2 regions of the Paenibacillus azoreducens genome follow, and region 2 is predicted to be linked to the other one. Evidence: a T-box and tRNA genes for the amino acid it is inferred to sense, from the RefSeq annotation. Region 2 holds a T-box; the other holds one or more tRNA genes.
The links. A T-box is a leader RNA that pairs with one kind of tRNA and senses whether it is charged. The one in region 2 lies ahead of L6442_RS18445 (glutamine--tRNA ligase/YqeY domain fusion protein), so its partner is inferred to be a tRNA-Gln.
Positions count from the first base shown of each region.

Region 1 (7,084 bases), 2.4 Mb from region 2:
GGCATCAGGAGTCAAGCATATTCAATAATTTTTTTAAAAAAAGTTCTTCCCTATCTCCCAGAGCGAATAAATCACACTATGTTAGGCTTTTAGCGCTGCTACCAGCAAGCGGTGTGGAGTTGAATGATAACGATCGGTCTCTCGACGTATCTTGCAATGAATTGGTTGAATTAAGCATTTGGAAATGACAAGCGGAAATAAGCAAGCGTTTCTTTATCATTTACGTAATAAGACACTAAAACTTGTAATACCAAAAAATCGCTTTTTCATTGGCTGTAGGAAAGTTTGAATATAGCATATTATCAACTGCACCGATTATAAAACTGTTTTTTACATAAAAACGGCAAGCTGAAACATTAACATCTTGTGTTTCAAGCATAAGACCAATAAATTTATTCTGCTTTGCCCAATCAACCGCTTTTTCCATCAATGCTGATCCAATACCTTTTTGTCTCCACTCTTTGGCAACAGCAATATCCTCAATAAGAGCATATCCATTCCAATTGGAGCAAATTCTAATTTGTCCTACGCAGTGATTTTCATCGTAATATAAAAAAACAGCCTTCCCATCTTCTTCAACATAACTTATGTCGATTTCATCATTTTCATATTGCTTGAAATACGGTTCAGAAAAGATCTCCTCTGTATATGTCCAATTGTCGTCTACATACCTAGGTATAATCCGCCCTATCACGATGAAACCCTCGTTTGGTTTGTTAAAATCATTCATATTGGAATGTGTCATTTTAACTATCATACAAATCTCCCTCTATTGTATTAGCGATGGTACCATCTAACGTTCTACCATTATCCGTATCCATATATCCATAAGTCGCACAAAGAACATTTGATTCGCTCAGATGACAGCAATCATGGCTTCTACACGTCCCTTCAAGCTCGAAAAGAAGCTTTCCTCTTCCTTTTGTTTAAAAGGTCTATTCAAACACTCTACAGGCTCGTATAAGGCTTCCTGATGGGTTTGTAAGGTTATACTTACCCTGGCTACATAAACCCTTTTACAAGCCTTAAAATTGCTTAGGGTCAGGTTTAGACATTGCTCCTGAGCAGGTCCTGCAATCTTTACACCTACACGCTGCGTACTATTTGCAACTCTGTAGGCGGTGGAATAATGAATAGTTCTCCCACCCATTATTAGTCATGATGTAAACATATGTAGTCCTTACGAGGTACCTTGATTTGTACTTTGACAAAAATCAGCCAAGCCAGCAATGACATAAAACCCCTGTAATCATTAATTCTATAAATGATTACAGGGGTAAAAAAAACAAAAACCATCTATTGTAAAATAGATAGCTTGAGATGTTAAAGAATAAAGAGTGAGCCATGAAGGACTCGAACCTTCGACACCCTGATTAAAAGTCAGGTGCTCTACCAACTGAGCTAATGGCTCAAATATTCACCAGGTTCCCCGAAGAGCATTCGGATTTCCTTACGAAGCATTTGCTTCACTTTTTGAGGTGAAAAATGGCTGGGGATATAGGATTCGAACCTATGCATGACGGAGTCAAAGTCCGTTGCCTTACCGCTTGGCTAATCCCCAATATATTAGTTTTAGCTTGTCCATTGCAAGGACAAATGATTCAAAATAATGGTGGAGGCTGAGGGGATCGAACCCCCGACCCTCTGCTTGTAAGGCAGATGCTCTCCCAGCTGAGCTAAGCCTCCGTATAACTTATGTATAATAAGCAAATTAAAATGGTGACCCGTAGGGGATACTCTCACTTCGTTCGAGACTGCGATGCAGTGCTATCGAAGTCGATGCTTCGACGAACCCTTTTGGGTTCTCATCCCTATCGAAGCTAAATTAAAATGGTGACCCGTAGGGGATTCGAACCCCTGTTACCTCCGTGAAAGGGAGGTGTCTTAACCCCTTGACCAACGGGCCCTATAAAAAGAAAATGGAGCTCTCAACCGGGATCGAACCGGTGACCTCATCCTTACCATGGATGCACTCTACCTACTGAGCTATGAGAGCAAATGGCTCCCCGAACAGGACTCGAACCTGTGACAACTCGATTAACAGTCGAGTGCTCTACCAACTGAGCTATCAGGGAATAATGCTTGGCGGCGTCCTACTCTCCCAGGACCCTTCGGTCCAAGTACCATCGGCGCTGGAGGGCTTAACGGTCGTGTTCGGGATGGGTACGCGTGGAACCCCTCCGCCATCGCCACCAAACGATTCAAGTGTTTGATCACCTGAAAACTAGATACGAAACGTTTTGCGTTTTAATTCTCCGTAGCATTTCCCGGTTTTAAATCCCGGGTCCCTCAAAAAGTAATCGGAATCATCCGCGAAGCATACGCTTCACTTTTTGGGGTAATTTAGGATAAGCCCTCGACCGATTAGTATTGGTCAGCTCCATGCATTGCTGCACTTCCACCTCCAACCTATCTACCTCGTCGTCTTCAAGGGGTCTTACTAGTTGGGAAATCTCATCTTGAGGGGGGCTTCACGCTTAGATGCTTTCAGCGCTTATCCCTTCCGTACGTAGCTACCCAGCCATGCTCCTGGCGGAACAACTGGTGCACCAGCGGTACGTCCATCCCGGTCCTCTCGTACTAAGGACAGCTCCTCTCAAATTTCCTACGCCCACGACAGATAGGGACCGAACTGTCTCACGACGTTCTGAACCCAGCTCGCGTACCGCTTTAATGGGCGAACAGCCCAACCCTTGGGACCTACTTCAGCCCCAGGATGCGATGAGCCGACATCGAGGTGCCAAACCTCCCCGTCGATGTGGACTCTTGGGGGAGATAAGCCTGTTATCCCCAGGGTAGCTTTTATCCGTTGAGCGATGGCCCTTCCATGCGGTACCACCGGATCACTAAGCCCGACTTTCGTCCCTGCTCGACTTGTAGGTCTCGCAGTCAAGCTCCCTTCTGCCTTTGCACTCTTCGAATGATTTCCAACCATTCTGAGGGAACCTTGGGGCGCCTCCGTTACTCTTTAGGAGGCGACCGCCCCAGTCAAACTGCCCACCTGACACTGTCCCCGCACCGGATTACGGTACCAGGTTAGAACCTAGATACGATCAGGGTGGTATCCCAACGGCGCCTCCACCTAAGCTGGCGCTCAGGCTTCTTAGGCTCCCACCTATCCTGTACAGATCGTACCCAAATCCAATATCAAGCTGCAGTAAAGCTCCATGGGGTCTTTCCGTCTTGTCGCGGGTAACCTGCATCTTCACAGGTATTAAAATTTCACCGGATCTCTCGTTGAGACAGCGCCCAAGTCGTTACGCCATTCGTGCGGGTCAGAATTTACCTGACAAGGAATTTCGCTACCTTAGGACCGTTATAGTTACGGCCGCCGTTTACTGGGGCTTCGGTTCACAGCTTCGGATTGCTCCTAACCGCTCCCCTTAACCTTCCAGCACCGGGCAGGCGTCAGCCCGTATACTTCGCCTTACGGCTTCGCACAGACCTGTGTTTTTGCTAAACAGTCGCTTGGGCCTTTTCACTGCGGCCCCCTCGTGCTATTCACACTACCGGGGCACCCCTTCTCCCGAAGTTACGGGGTCATTTTGCCGAGTTCCTTAACGAGAGTTCTTCCGCGCGCCTTAGAATTCTCTTCTCGCCTACCTGTGTCGGTTTGCGGTACGGGCACCTTCACCTGGCTAGAGGCTTTTCTTGGCAGTGTGAGATCATGACCTTCGGTACTGTAATTTTCCCTCCCCGTCACAGCCCAGCCTTATCGATGTGCGGATTTGCCTACACATCAGCCTCACTGCTTGGACGAGCATCCATCAGCTCGCGTCACTACCCTCCTGCGTCACCCCATCGCTCGTAGCGGTTTACGGTGGTACAGGAATTTCAACCTGTTGTCCTTCGACTACGCCTTTCGGCCTCGCCTTAGGTCCCGACTTACCCTGAGCGGACGAGCCTTCCTCAGGAAACCTTGGGCTTTCGGCGGATCAGATTCTCACTGATCTTTTCGTTACTCATACCGGCATTCTCACTTGTATACGCTCCAGCGCTCCTTACGGTACACCTTCAACGCTGTATACAACGCTCCCCTACCCCTGATACTTGCGTATCAAGCCATAGCTTCGGTGGTGTGTTTAGCCCCGTTACATTTTCGGCGCAGAGTCACTCGACCAGTGAGCTATTACGCACTCTTTAAATGGTGGCTGCTTCTAAGCCAACATCCTGGTTGTCTGTGCAACTCCACATCCTTTCCCACTTAACACACACTTGGGGACCTTAGCTGATGGTCTGGGCTGTTTCCCTTTTGACAATGGATCTTAGCACTCACTGTCTGACTCCCGGAACTAAGTCTATGGCATTCGGAGTTTGACTGAGCTTGGTAACCCTTGCGGGCCCCGCACCCAATCAGTGCTCTACCTCCACGACTCTTCTTTCCGAGGCTAGCCCTAAAGCTATTTCGGGGAGAACCAGCTATCTCCGAGTTCGATTGGAATTTCTCCGCTACCCCCACCTCATCCCCGAATTTTTCAACATTCGTGGGTTCGGGCCTCCAGTGCGTGTTACCGCACCTTCACCCTGGACAGGGGTAGATCACACGGTTTCGGGTCTACGTCCACGTACTATATCGCCCTATTCAGACTCGCTTTCGCTGCGGCTACGGCTTCTCACCTTAACCTTGCACGGGAACGTAACTCGCCGGTTCATTCTACAAAAGGCACGCCATCACCCATAGATCGGGCTCTGACTTCTTGTAAGCACACGGTTTCAGGTTCTATTTCACTCCCCTTCCGGGGTGCTTTTCACCTTTCCCTCACGGTACTGTTTCACTATCGGTCGCTAGGGAGTATTTAGCCTTACCAGATGGTCCTGGCAGATTCATACGGGGTTTCACGTGCCCCGCACTACTCGGGATCCGTCTCGGAGGGAACTGACTTTCGGCTACAGGGCTTTTACCTTCTATGCCGGGCCTTTCCAGACCTCTTCGCCTAACCAATTCCTTTGTAACTCCATGTGAGACGTCCCACAACCCCGGCCAGCAAGCTGACCGGTTTAGGCTAATCCGCGTTCGCTCGCCGCTACTGACGGAATCACTATTGTTTTCTCTTCCTCAGGGTACTTAGATGTTTCAGTTCCCCTGGTATGCCTCTTCACACCCTATGTATTCAGATGTGAGTGACTGGCTATTACACCAGCCGGGTTTCCCCATTCGGACATCCCCGGATCAAAGCTTGCTTACAGCTCCCCGAGGCAGTATCGTTGTTCGCCACGTCCTTCATCGGCTCCTAGCGCCTAGGCATCCTCCGTGTGCTCTTAGTAGCTTAACCATGTTCGCTCCGGTTTTGCGCTCATCGCTCTGTTGTTCGCTTGTTTCTCGATTGAATTAAATCAAGGTGGAAACAAGCTCGCAAAGGATCGCTGATCTCAAAACCTTCGCTGCTACTTTTTTTTACTTGGTCTTACAATGAAGACACAAGCAGCTAAAAGGATATTTCTAAAACGCAAATTCGTTTCGTTATCTAGTTTTCAAGGATCAAATGTAAATCATCATTGGTGGAGCCAAGCGGGATCGAACCGCTGACCTCCTGCTTGCAAGGCAGGCGCTCTCCCAGCTGAGCTATGGCCCCATATTTTGCCCCAAAAAGTAACGACAAGCTACGAAGTTTATCCCGATTACTTTCCGGAGACCCCGTATAAAGCAAGAAGTTTAGTTATGGGATTTATATGGTGGGCCCTAGTGGACTCGAACCACCGACCTCACCCTTATCAGGGGTGCGCTCTAACCAACTGAGCTAAGGGCCCATATTATTTTCTTGTGTACGCTCTTATGGTAACCCATAAGGGCATGCGCTTGGCAACGTCCTACTCTCCCAGGACCCTTCGGTCCAAGTACCATCGGCGCTGGAGGGCTTAACGGTCGTGTTCGGGATGGGTACGCGTGGAACCCCTCCGCCATCGCCACCAAACGCATTTTGAAAGAGGTTTGCTCTCTCAAAACTGAGCAACGAGTGAGATCGTTTTGCCTTACGGCATATTTGAATGTCTTCCTCAGAAGACGATTCTCCATAGAAAGGAGGTGATCCAGCCGCACCTTCCGATACGGCTACCTTGTTACGACTTCACCCCAATCATCTACCCCACCTTCGGCGGCTGGCTCCTTGCGGTTACCTCACCGACTTCGGGTGTTGTAAACTCTCGTGGTGTGACGGGCGGTGTGTACAAGACCCGGGAACGTATTCACCGCGGCATGCTGATCCGCGATTACTAGCAATTCCGACTTCATGCAGGCGAGTTGCAGCCTGCAATCCGAACTGAGACCAGCTTTGATAGGATTGGCTCCATCTCGCGACTTCGCTTCCCGTTGTACTGGCCATTGTAGTACGTGTGTAGCCCAGGTCATAAGGGGCATGATGATTTGACGTCATCCCCGCCTTCCTCCGGTTTGTCACCGGCAGTCATTCTAGAGTGCCCACCTTAAAGTGCTGGCAACTAAAATCAAGGGTTGCGCTCGTTGCGGGACTTAACCCAACATCTCACGACACGAGCTGACGACAACCATGCACCACCTGTCTCCTCTGTCCCGAAGGAAAGGTCTATCTCTAGACCGGTCAGAGGGATGTCAAGACCTGGTAAGGTTCTTCGCGTTGCTTCGAATTAAACCACATACTCCACTGCTTGTGCGGGTCCCCGTCAATTCCTTTGAGTTTCAGTCTTGCGACCGTACTCCCCAGGCGGAATGCTTAATGTGTTAACTTCGGCACCAAGGGTATCGAAACCCCTAACACCTAGCATTCATCGTTTACGGCGTGGACTACCAGGGTATCTAATCCTGTTTGCTCCCCACGCTTTCGCGCCTCAGCGTCAGTTACAGCCCAGAGAGTCGCCTTCGCCACTGGTGTTCCTCCACATCTCTACGCATTTCACCGCTACACGTGGAATTCCACTCTCCTCTTCTGCACTCAAGTCACCCAGTTTCCAGTGCGAACCAAGGTTGAGCCTTGGCCTTAAACACCAGACTTAAGCGACCGCCTGCGCGCGCTTTACGCCCAATAATTCCGGACAACGCTTGCCCCCTACGTATTACCGCGGCTGCTGGCACGTAGTTAGCCGGGGCTTTCTTCTCAGGTACCGTCACTCC
Region 1 covers NZ_AP025343.1:6,620,767-6,627,850, forward strand. The annotation lists gene L6442_RS29685 (GNAT family N-acetyltransferase) at 236-757, opposite strand; tRNA gene L6442_RS29690 (tRNA-Lys) at 1,339-1,411, opposite strand; tRNA gene L6442_RS29695 (tRNA-Gln) at 1,487-1,561, opposite strand; tRNA gene L6442_RS29700 (tRNA-Val) at 1,611-1,686, opposite strand; tRNA gene L6442_RS29705 (tRNA-Glu) at 1,832-1,906, opposite strand; tRNA gene L6442_RS29710 (tRNA-Thr) at 1,921-1,996, opposite strand; tRNA gene L6442_RS29715 (tRNA-Asn) at 2,000-2,075, opposite strand; rRNA gene rrf (5S ribosomal RNA) at 2,081-2,197, opposite strand; rRNA gene L6442_RS29725 (23S ribosomal RNA) at 2,345-5,273, opposite strand; tRNA gene L6442_RS29730 (tRNA-Ala) at 5,498-5,573, opposite strand; tRNA gene L6442_RS29735 (tRNA-Ile) at 5,672-5,748, opposite strand; rRNA gene rrf (5S ribosomal RNA) at 5,796-5,912, opposite strand; rRNA gene L6442_RS29745 (16S ribosomal RNA) at 6,016-7,084, opposite strand, start outside.
Region 1: it encodes a tRNA-Gln, which carries the amino acid that the T-box ahead of L6442_RS18445 (glutamine--tRNA ligase/YqeY domain fusion protein) is inferred to sense. The anticodon was not compared.

Region 2 (7,084 bases):
GCCTGCTGAATATCCGACATCACTCTGCCGATCAAATCAGCCGCTACCTTCAGTTTGAATTCGTAGTACGGCTCCAGCAAAATGTTATCAGCCTTTTCAAGGCCTTGCCTCAGCGCGCGCAGCGACGCTTCCCTGAAGTCACCGCCGCTTGTATGTTTGTTATGGGAGCGGCCGGTCAGAAGCGTTACCACGATGTCGGTCAATGTGGATCCGGTCAACAAACCGCGATGTTCCTTTTCCGTGATATGTTGTCCGATCAAGTTCTGAAAACCGGTGCTCAGTTCGTCGGGATGGCATTCGTTTACGAAGGTCACGCCGCTGCCGGCGGGGCCTGGCCCAATTTTCAAATGAACCTCGGCATAATGGCCAAGCGGCTCAAAGTGCCCGTATCCGACCACTTCGCTTCCCACCGTTTCCTTGTATAAAATCTCCGGTTTCCCGAAAGCAATCCGCAGATGAAAACGGTCAAACATCACCTGTCCAAGCACTTCGAGCTGTATAACCCCCATGACCTGAATATGGAGTTCTTGCAGCGCTTCATCCCACCGGACGCCAAGCGACGGGTCCTCCGCGTCCAGCATTTGAAAGCAGCGGAGCACTTCACGAACCGGTACGGACGGGTCGAACAGCACCTTCGATTTCAAAGCGGGCACCAGCTCGTAAGGCATCCGTTCCTGCAGCGCCCCCAGACCGGCGCCCGCCGGAGCCGCAGATAATCCGGTCACTGCAACCAATTGTCCGGCAATTGCTTCGTCAACCGTGACATATTTCTCCCCGTTATACACGCGGATTGAAGTTATCTTCTCCTGCAGTTGTTCTCCCTTTCCGCTCGCATATGTCAATTCGTCTCTAACATTCAGTTTCCCCTGCAAAAGCTTCAAATGGGTCAGCCGCACACCCTGGGCATCGTGTCGGATTTTGAATACACGTGCGGCAAATACCCCTCTTTCATCGTATGCGGTTGTCGTCAGAAACTCCAGATTGGCCAAAAATTCGGTAATGCCCACATCCTGCAAGCCCGAACCGCACATGACAGGAAAGAAGCGGCGCTGCTGCACCAAAGAGACGATGTTTTTCGCAATGAAAGGCAAATCAGCCTGTCCTTCCAAATAAGCATTCAGCAGACTATCGTCGCGTTCAGCGGCAAACTCGGCCGTTTCCTCGCCGATCCCGTCCATCAAAGATCCAGTAATAAGTAAAGCATCCTTAGTCAGCTGCTGATGAATCTGGGTGAGTACGGCTGAAGCGTCGGCCCCTTCACGGTCCATTTTATTGATAAAAAACAAAACGGGTATTTGGTATTTCTCCAGCAGCTGCCACACCGTCTCGGTATGCCCTTCGACTCCTTCAACACTGCTGATGATGATGACAGCATAATCCATCGCCTGCACGGCACGCTCCATCTCCGCAGAGAAATCCACATGCCCCGGGGTATCGATCAAATAATAGCTGGAGTCTCCGTAAGACATTACCGCTTGATCCGCAAAAATCGTGATGCCTCGTTTCTTTTCCAGCTCATGGCTATCCAGGAAAGCATCCTGATGATCGACTCTTCCCCGGCTTCGAATGCTGTTCGTATGATAAAGCAGCTGCTCGGCGAATGTCGTTTTTCCGGCATCCACATGAGCAAGCAGCCCTATGGTTTTCTTAATGCCCCCCATGAAGTTATCACATCCGTTAGTTATGAATTCTTGATTCCATTCCTTCATGAGTATATCAGAAAAGTTTGTTGATATATTGCCGTTGTCATGATTTCTTTTTCCATGAATCCTTTAACGAAACGATCCGGTTGAATACCCCTTTGGCTCCGTCCGAATGTTTGGAATCCAGGCAAAAATAACCGTGTCTGATGAATTGATAGGTCGTCCCAAGAATTGCATCTTGCAGAATCGGCTCCAATATGGCCCGCTCCAACTTGATCCGTGAATCCGGATTTACGATGGCATCCCAATCATTCTCCGATTCCATAATCGAAGCATCTTCTTTTAACAGTTTGTCGTACAAATGGATCTCTGCGGGAATTCCGTGTCTGGCCGACACCCAATGAATGGTGGATTTCACCTTTCTCGCATTGAATCCCGTGCCGCTTTTGGTTTGCGGATCGTATGTGCAATGCAGCTCGGTCGTTTTTCCCGTTATCGGGTCTTTCACCACATGTTCGCATTTCAGGAAGTAAGCGCCCTTCAGCCTAACCTCCTTGCCTGGCGACAAACGGTGAAAACCCGGAACCGGATTCTCCATAAAATCTTCCCTTTCAATAAACAGCTCTCTGGAAAAAGGCACCTCCCTGCTTCCTAGCGTATCGTTATTTTCGTTATTTTTAAGGCTTAGCATTTCGGTTTGGTCCTCCGGATAATTTGTAATAATCACCTTTAGCGGGTCCAGTACAGCCATAACGTTGACGGCCTTTTCCTTCAAATCCTGCCGAATGCAATGATCCAGCATCGCAGAGTCCATCATGCAGTTTTGCCTGAACACACCGATCTCTTCCAAAAAACTTCGTATGCTTTCAGGGGTTACGCCCCTGCGTCTCAATCCTTTTATCGTCGGCAGCCTGGGATCATCCCAACCATCCACATACCCGCCTTCAACCAATTCACGCAAATATCTTTTGCTTGTCACGAAACCGGATATGCTTAGCCGCCCGAATTCTCTTTGCTTCGGAGGTTCTGAAACCCCAAGCTCACTCAGCACCCATTCATACAGCGGACGATGGCCAATGAATTCCGCGGAGCAAAGCGAATGTGTAATGCCTTCGATCCAGTCCTGAATCGGATGGGCAAAATCATACATCGGATAAATACACCATTCGCTTCCGGTGCGGTAATGTTCGGCATGGATAATCCGGTACAACACCGGGTCACGCAAATTCATGTTCGGTGATGACATGTCGATCTTGGCGCGCAGAACCTTAGAGGATGAAGGGAAGATGCCTTCTCTCATTTGCGCGAACAAGTTCAGATTCTCTTGTACGGTCCTGCTCCGGAAAGGGCTCTCCTTGCCCGCTTCGGTTAATGTCCCCCTGTATTCCGTCATTTGTTCGGGAGTCAGATCGCATACATACGCTTTTCCTTTGCGGATCAGCTTCACGGCGGCTTCATAATATTGCTCCGAATAATCCGAGCCAAAATAAACGGGCGGCTTAAATCCCAGCCATTCCACGTCCTCGCGGATCGCTTCCACGTATTTCAAGTCTTCTTTTAAAGGATTCGTGTCATCAAAACGCAGATTGAATGTTCCGTTATACTTTCGTGCTATCGAATTATTGATGTAGATCGCATAAGCGCTTCCGATGTGCAGATAACCATTGGGTTCCGGCGGAAACCGCGTAGCGACAGGCCTGTTATATACGCCATTTTTGACGTCATCCTCAACCACTTTCGTTAAAAAATCAAGAGCCTTTTCCTTCTCCTCTTCCAAATACATGCTTGATCTCCTCCTTCATTTAAATAAGTGCTCCAAAAAACAAAAAAATCCCGCCTCCAAGACCGAAGTCTTGGGGACGAGATTTGGTTCGCGGTGCCACCCCTATTCGCGGATATATCGCTATATTCCGCCTCTTCGGGTACGGCAGTCGCGCTCGGATCGCTCATACCCTAGCTCTGTAACAGGAGCTCCTGTCGCACCATCCCTATAAGCGGTAGTCCAAAAATTCCGCTTTTAATCAGGAAGCGTGTTCGACATTGAACACGCACTTTAAGTTCCGATGCGCCGCTCAGAGGCTTGGTTCAATGAACATGCTCCCGCTCCTTTTCAGCTGCCGGAGCTCTCTGGCGGGGAGTATGATTTCATCTACTCTTCTCTTCAAAGCGTTTACTGTTTGGTAAATATTATCATCAACCATTCCAATTGTAAACCAAGATTATTTTTCCATGGTACCTATTTGCCATCCAGACAGCAACTCCTGTTTAATGCTCCCCTTCCTCGTCATGCACCGTTTGTGTTTCAAATAAATGTCCTTCATGATAATTTACATCCAGCCGAAGATTGTTCGCGAGCGTCCGGCTGATTTCCCCGTTTTCGAACATGATTTGTATTTCATTCCGTTCCGCCTGGATCGCTTTCAGTTCAATCTCCCTGCGTTCAGCGCTCATTTGATCCGCTGCCGGATTTCGATAGCTACCGCTTTGCAGCTGCAGTTCCAACCCGCGGTAATCCGCTAGAATCGCCTGGATCGTATCTTTGTTGTCAGTCGTTTCCAAGCTTTTGACCTGACGGATCGCGGCACGGATCGCTTCCAGCTTAAGCTCTCTATATACGCCCCATTGCGGATGGGAGATATCGATTTTTTTAGCCTTCTTTTTGGATTTCCGCAGCAGCCGCTGCAGTGCCTCCCAACCGAAAACCAACAGCTTCGTCCATTTGTGTTTTGTTGTCAGCAGCATTTCCACTTTGCTGATCGAGCTTAGGAACTTGTCCGCCAGTTTAGGGGAGATGCGTTCCTCCCGTACCCATTTTTCCGCTATTTGCTGTTCGGCTTTTAGAGCTTCCAAGCGGATGTCCACAGCTTCTTTCAATGCATTGCCCATCTCAGCCTTGTTTTTTAGCTTCGCCATTTGCAGCCTGCGGGTGTATGAAGAGATCAGCCTCATCCCTTCCTGGCTGTTCTTGTCATTCATTTCTTCCCGAACCGCATTTAAGCCGGCTTCAAGCACTCTGATACGGGCGTTTCTTTCATTTTCGGCCAATTCCTCGGGATCTGCTTTGGCTTCGCGCGTGAGGATCGGCAGCAGAACACTCGCAATGACCAAGGTTAACAATATTACCCCTGAACAAATGCAGAGAATCAGACTCCTTTCCGGAAACGGACTGTTGTCGGCAAGCGTCATCGGAATGGAAAAAGCAGCGGCGAGCGTTAACGCCCCGCGTACGCCGGACAAAGCCGTTAGAAGCGCTGAGCGGAAATGCCGGTTGGCCGCCCAGACCCATACGAAACGAAGCAGGATCAACACCGCCGTGATGATGAGAACATATCCGATTACCTGCCCGTTATTATATGCGGGGTCCTTCCAAACTTCCGAGATGACCCCCGGTATTTCAAGTCCGAGCAGAATAAAAACAAGTCCGTTCAGACAGAAAAGAATGACCGGCCAAGTGCTGGCTGAAACGATGTGCAGGCGCGCGGAGCCCCTTGTCATCCGATCACGCTCAATGGCATGCGTTACCCCGGCGGCCACAACCGCCAAAATGCCGGAAACGTGAAATTCTTCCGCGACCCAATAAATAATGAACGGCGTCAAAATGATGATCAGCATATGCAGCGTTACGTCTTCCATCCCGAGCCGCCGCAGCCGCAAACGCAACCCGATCGCCATGAAACCTAGCAGCGCCCCCACAACGATCCCGCCGATCGCAATAGCAATGAAACTGCCAATAGCCTTGGGCAATGAAAAATAGCCCGTTACCGTTGCGGCTATCGCAAAATTAAACGCCACCAGCCCGGAAGCATCATTCATCAAAGCTTCGCCTTCAAGCAGGCGCATGATTTTGCCGGGAAGCTTCACTCTCCCGGATAACGAACCGACCGCGACCGCATCCGTAGGCGAAAGAATAGCTGCGAGCGCAAAAGCCGCGGATAACGGAATAGCGGGAATCATCCAGTGAATGAAAGGGCCTGCGAGAAGGACGGTGGCGAAAACAAGGCCAAGAGCAAGTAGCAAAATACTGGAGCGAAGCTGCCATAACTCGTCTCGCGGCGTCATTTTACCGTCATTAAAAAGCAGCGGAGCAATGAACAGGAGCAGGAACAGCTCCGGATCCAGCGGAATATGATGCATTCCCGGCACATAGGTCATAGCCACGCCAAGTGCGATCTGAATGAGCGGAACCGGAATGACCGGCAAGAAATGATTAACGACATTGGATATGCCAATAAGGATCAACAAAACCAGAACCATAAGGAAAATTTCCATTTGCCACTCCGACTCCTTTTCGCAAATACGCTTGCATCATACTTCACTAAACGATTTGGACGAATTTATATTTATTTTGATCGATTTGGAGCCCGTTTATCACTAGGAATCGATAATTATTTACTAGTGATGTCATCCGGCCGCGTTGGCGTTGAAAACCGCTCTAATTTAGAGAATTCTTTAAGATTTGCAGAAAATATAAAAAACCGGCTCTAAAAGAGTCGGTTTGCGATCATGCGCCGCATGAACTTTTTTTCCGCAAAACAAATCAAAGATTCTTAGACTAAGGTGTCCTGCTTCTTATCCCGGCTTTTCTTCATCGCTCCAAACAAGGCAATAACCCCATACATCGGGATCACGAAGTAAAACACAAGAGTCAGATAAAATGCGCCGTTCGTATTCATATTCAGTCCAAACGCTGTAGCCAATCCAATCAGTAAAACGGCATTCATGGAATTAGCGATGAGTACTTCATGTTTTTTCCCAAAAATCAAAACACCGATTAATGCTGCGGTAAACAATATAAGAATCATCGTGGTCATGGATAACCCCTCCTCATTTTCCGATTATTGCTTTATCATACGCTCTAACTTCGAATCAATTCACAATTTAGACACATTTAGGTTATCTCAAAGATATCACATTTAAACAACATTGAAAAGGCTTACATGAAAATAATTTAAAATTTGATTCATTTATAACGACTCAATAAACGCCCGTGCAGCGAGCTAAGAAGCAATCGCTAAAGCTCTCAAAAGCTGCCTTCTACGAATGCTTAGCCTTTCTTCTTTTCCGCCAAGCTGCTGCCGCTAATAAGATGCAGGGAATGACAACCGCATGGGTAATGTCCCAATCCATCCAATATGGAATCAGATGCTTCAAATAATAAATGATATCCGGCGCGCCAAGCTGCGCCATCCCGAACAGCATGATCGCCGCGGGAAAATATAGCACTTTATGATTTCGGAGTCCCGTTAACTGGGCCACGCCCAAAACAAACGAATAATAGCAAATTACGGCTTTATAAAATGAAGACATCAGCCAAGCGATGGCAATCGTGGATTCAATCCGCTGCAGGAAATTGCCGATGTTGATTTTCTGCGCAAGCGTAAACGTGGGATATGTACTGCTGACCGTCAGATTGCTGCCGATCACAAGCCAGGAAACCAATA
Region 2 covers NZ_AP025343.1:4,182,656-4,189,739, forward strand. The annotation lists gene L6442_RS18440 (elongation factor G) at 1-1,661, opposite strand, end outside; gene L6442_RS18445 (glutamine--tRNA ligase/YqeY domain fusion protein) at 1,747-3,426, opposite strand; T-box leader at 3,496-3,817, opposite strand; gene L6442_RS18450 (Na+/H+ antiporter) at 3,909-5,912, opposite strand; gene L6442_RS18455 (hypothetical protein) at 6,191-6,454, opposite strand; gene L6442_RS18460 (GerAB/ArcD/ProY family transporter) at 6,678-7,084, opposite strand, start outside.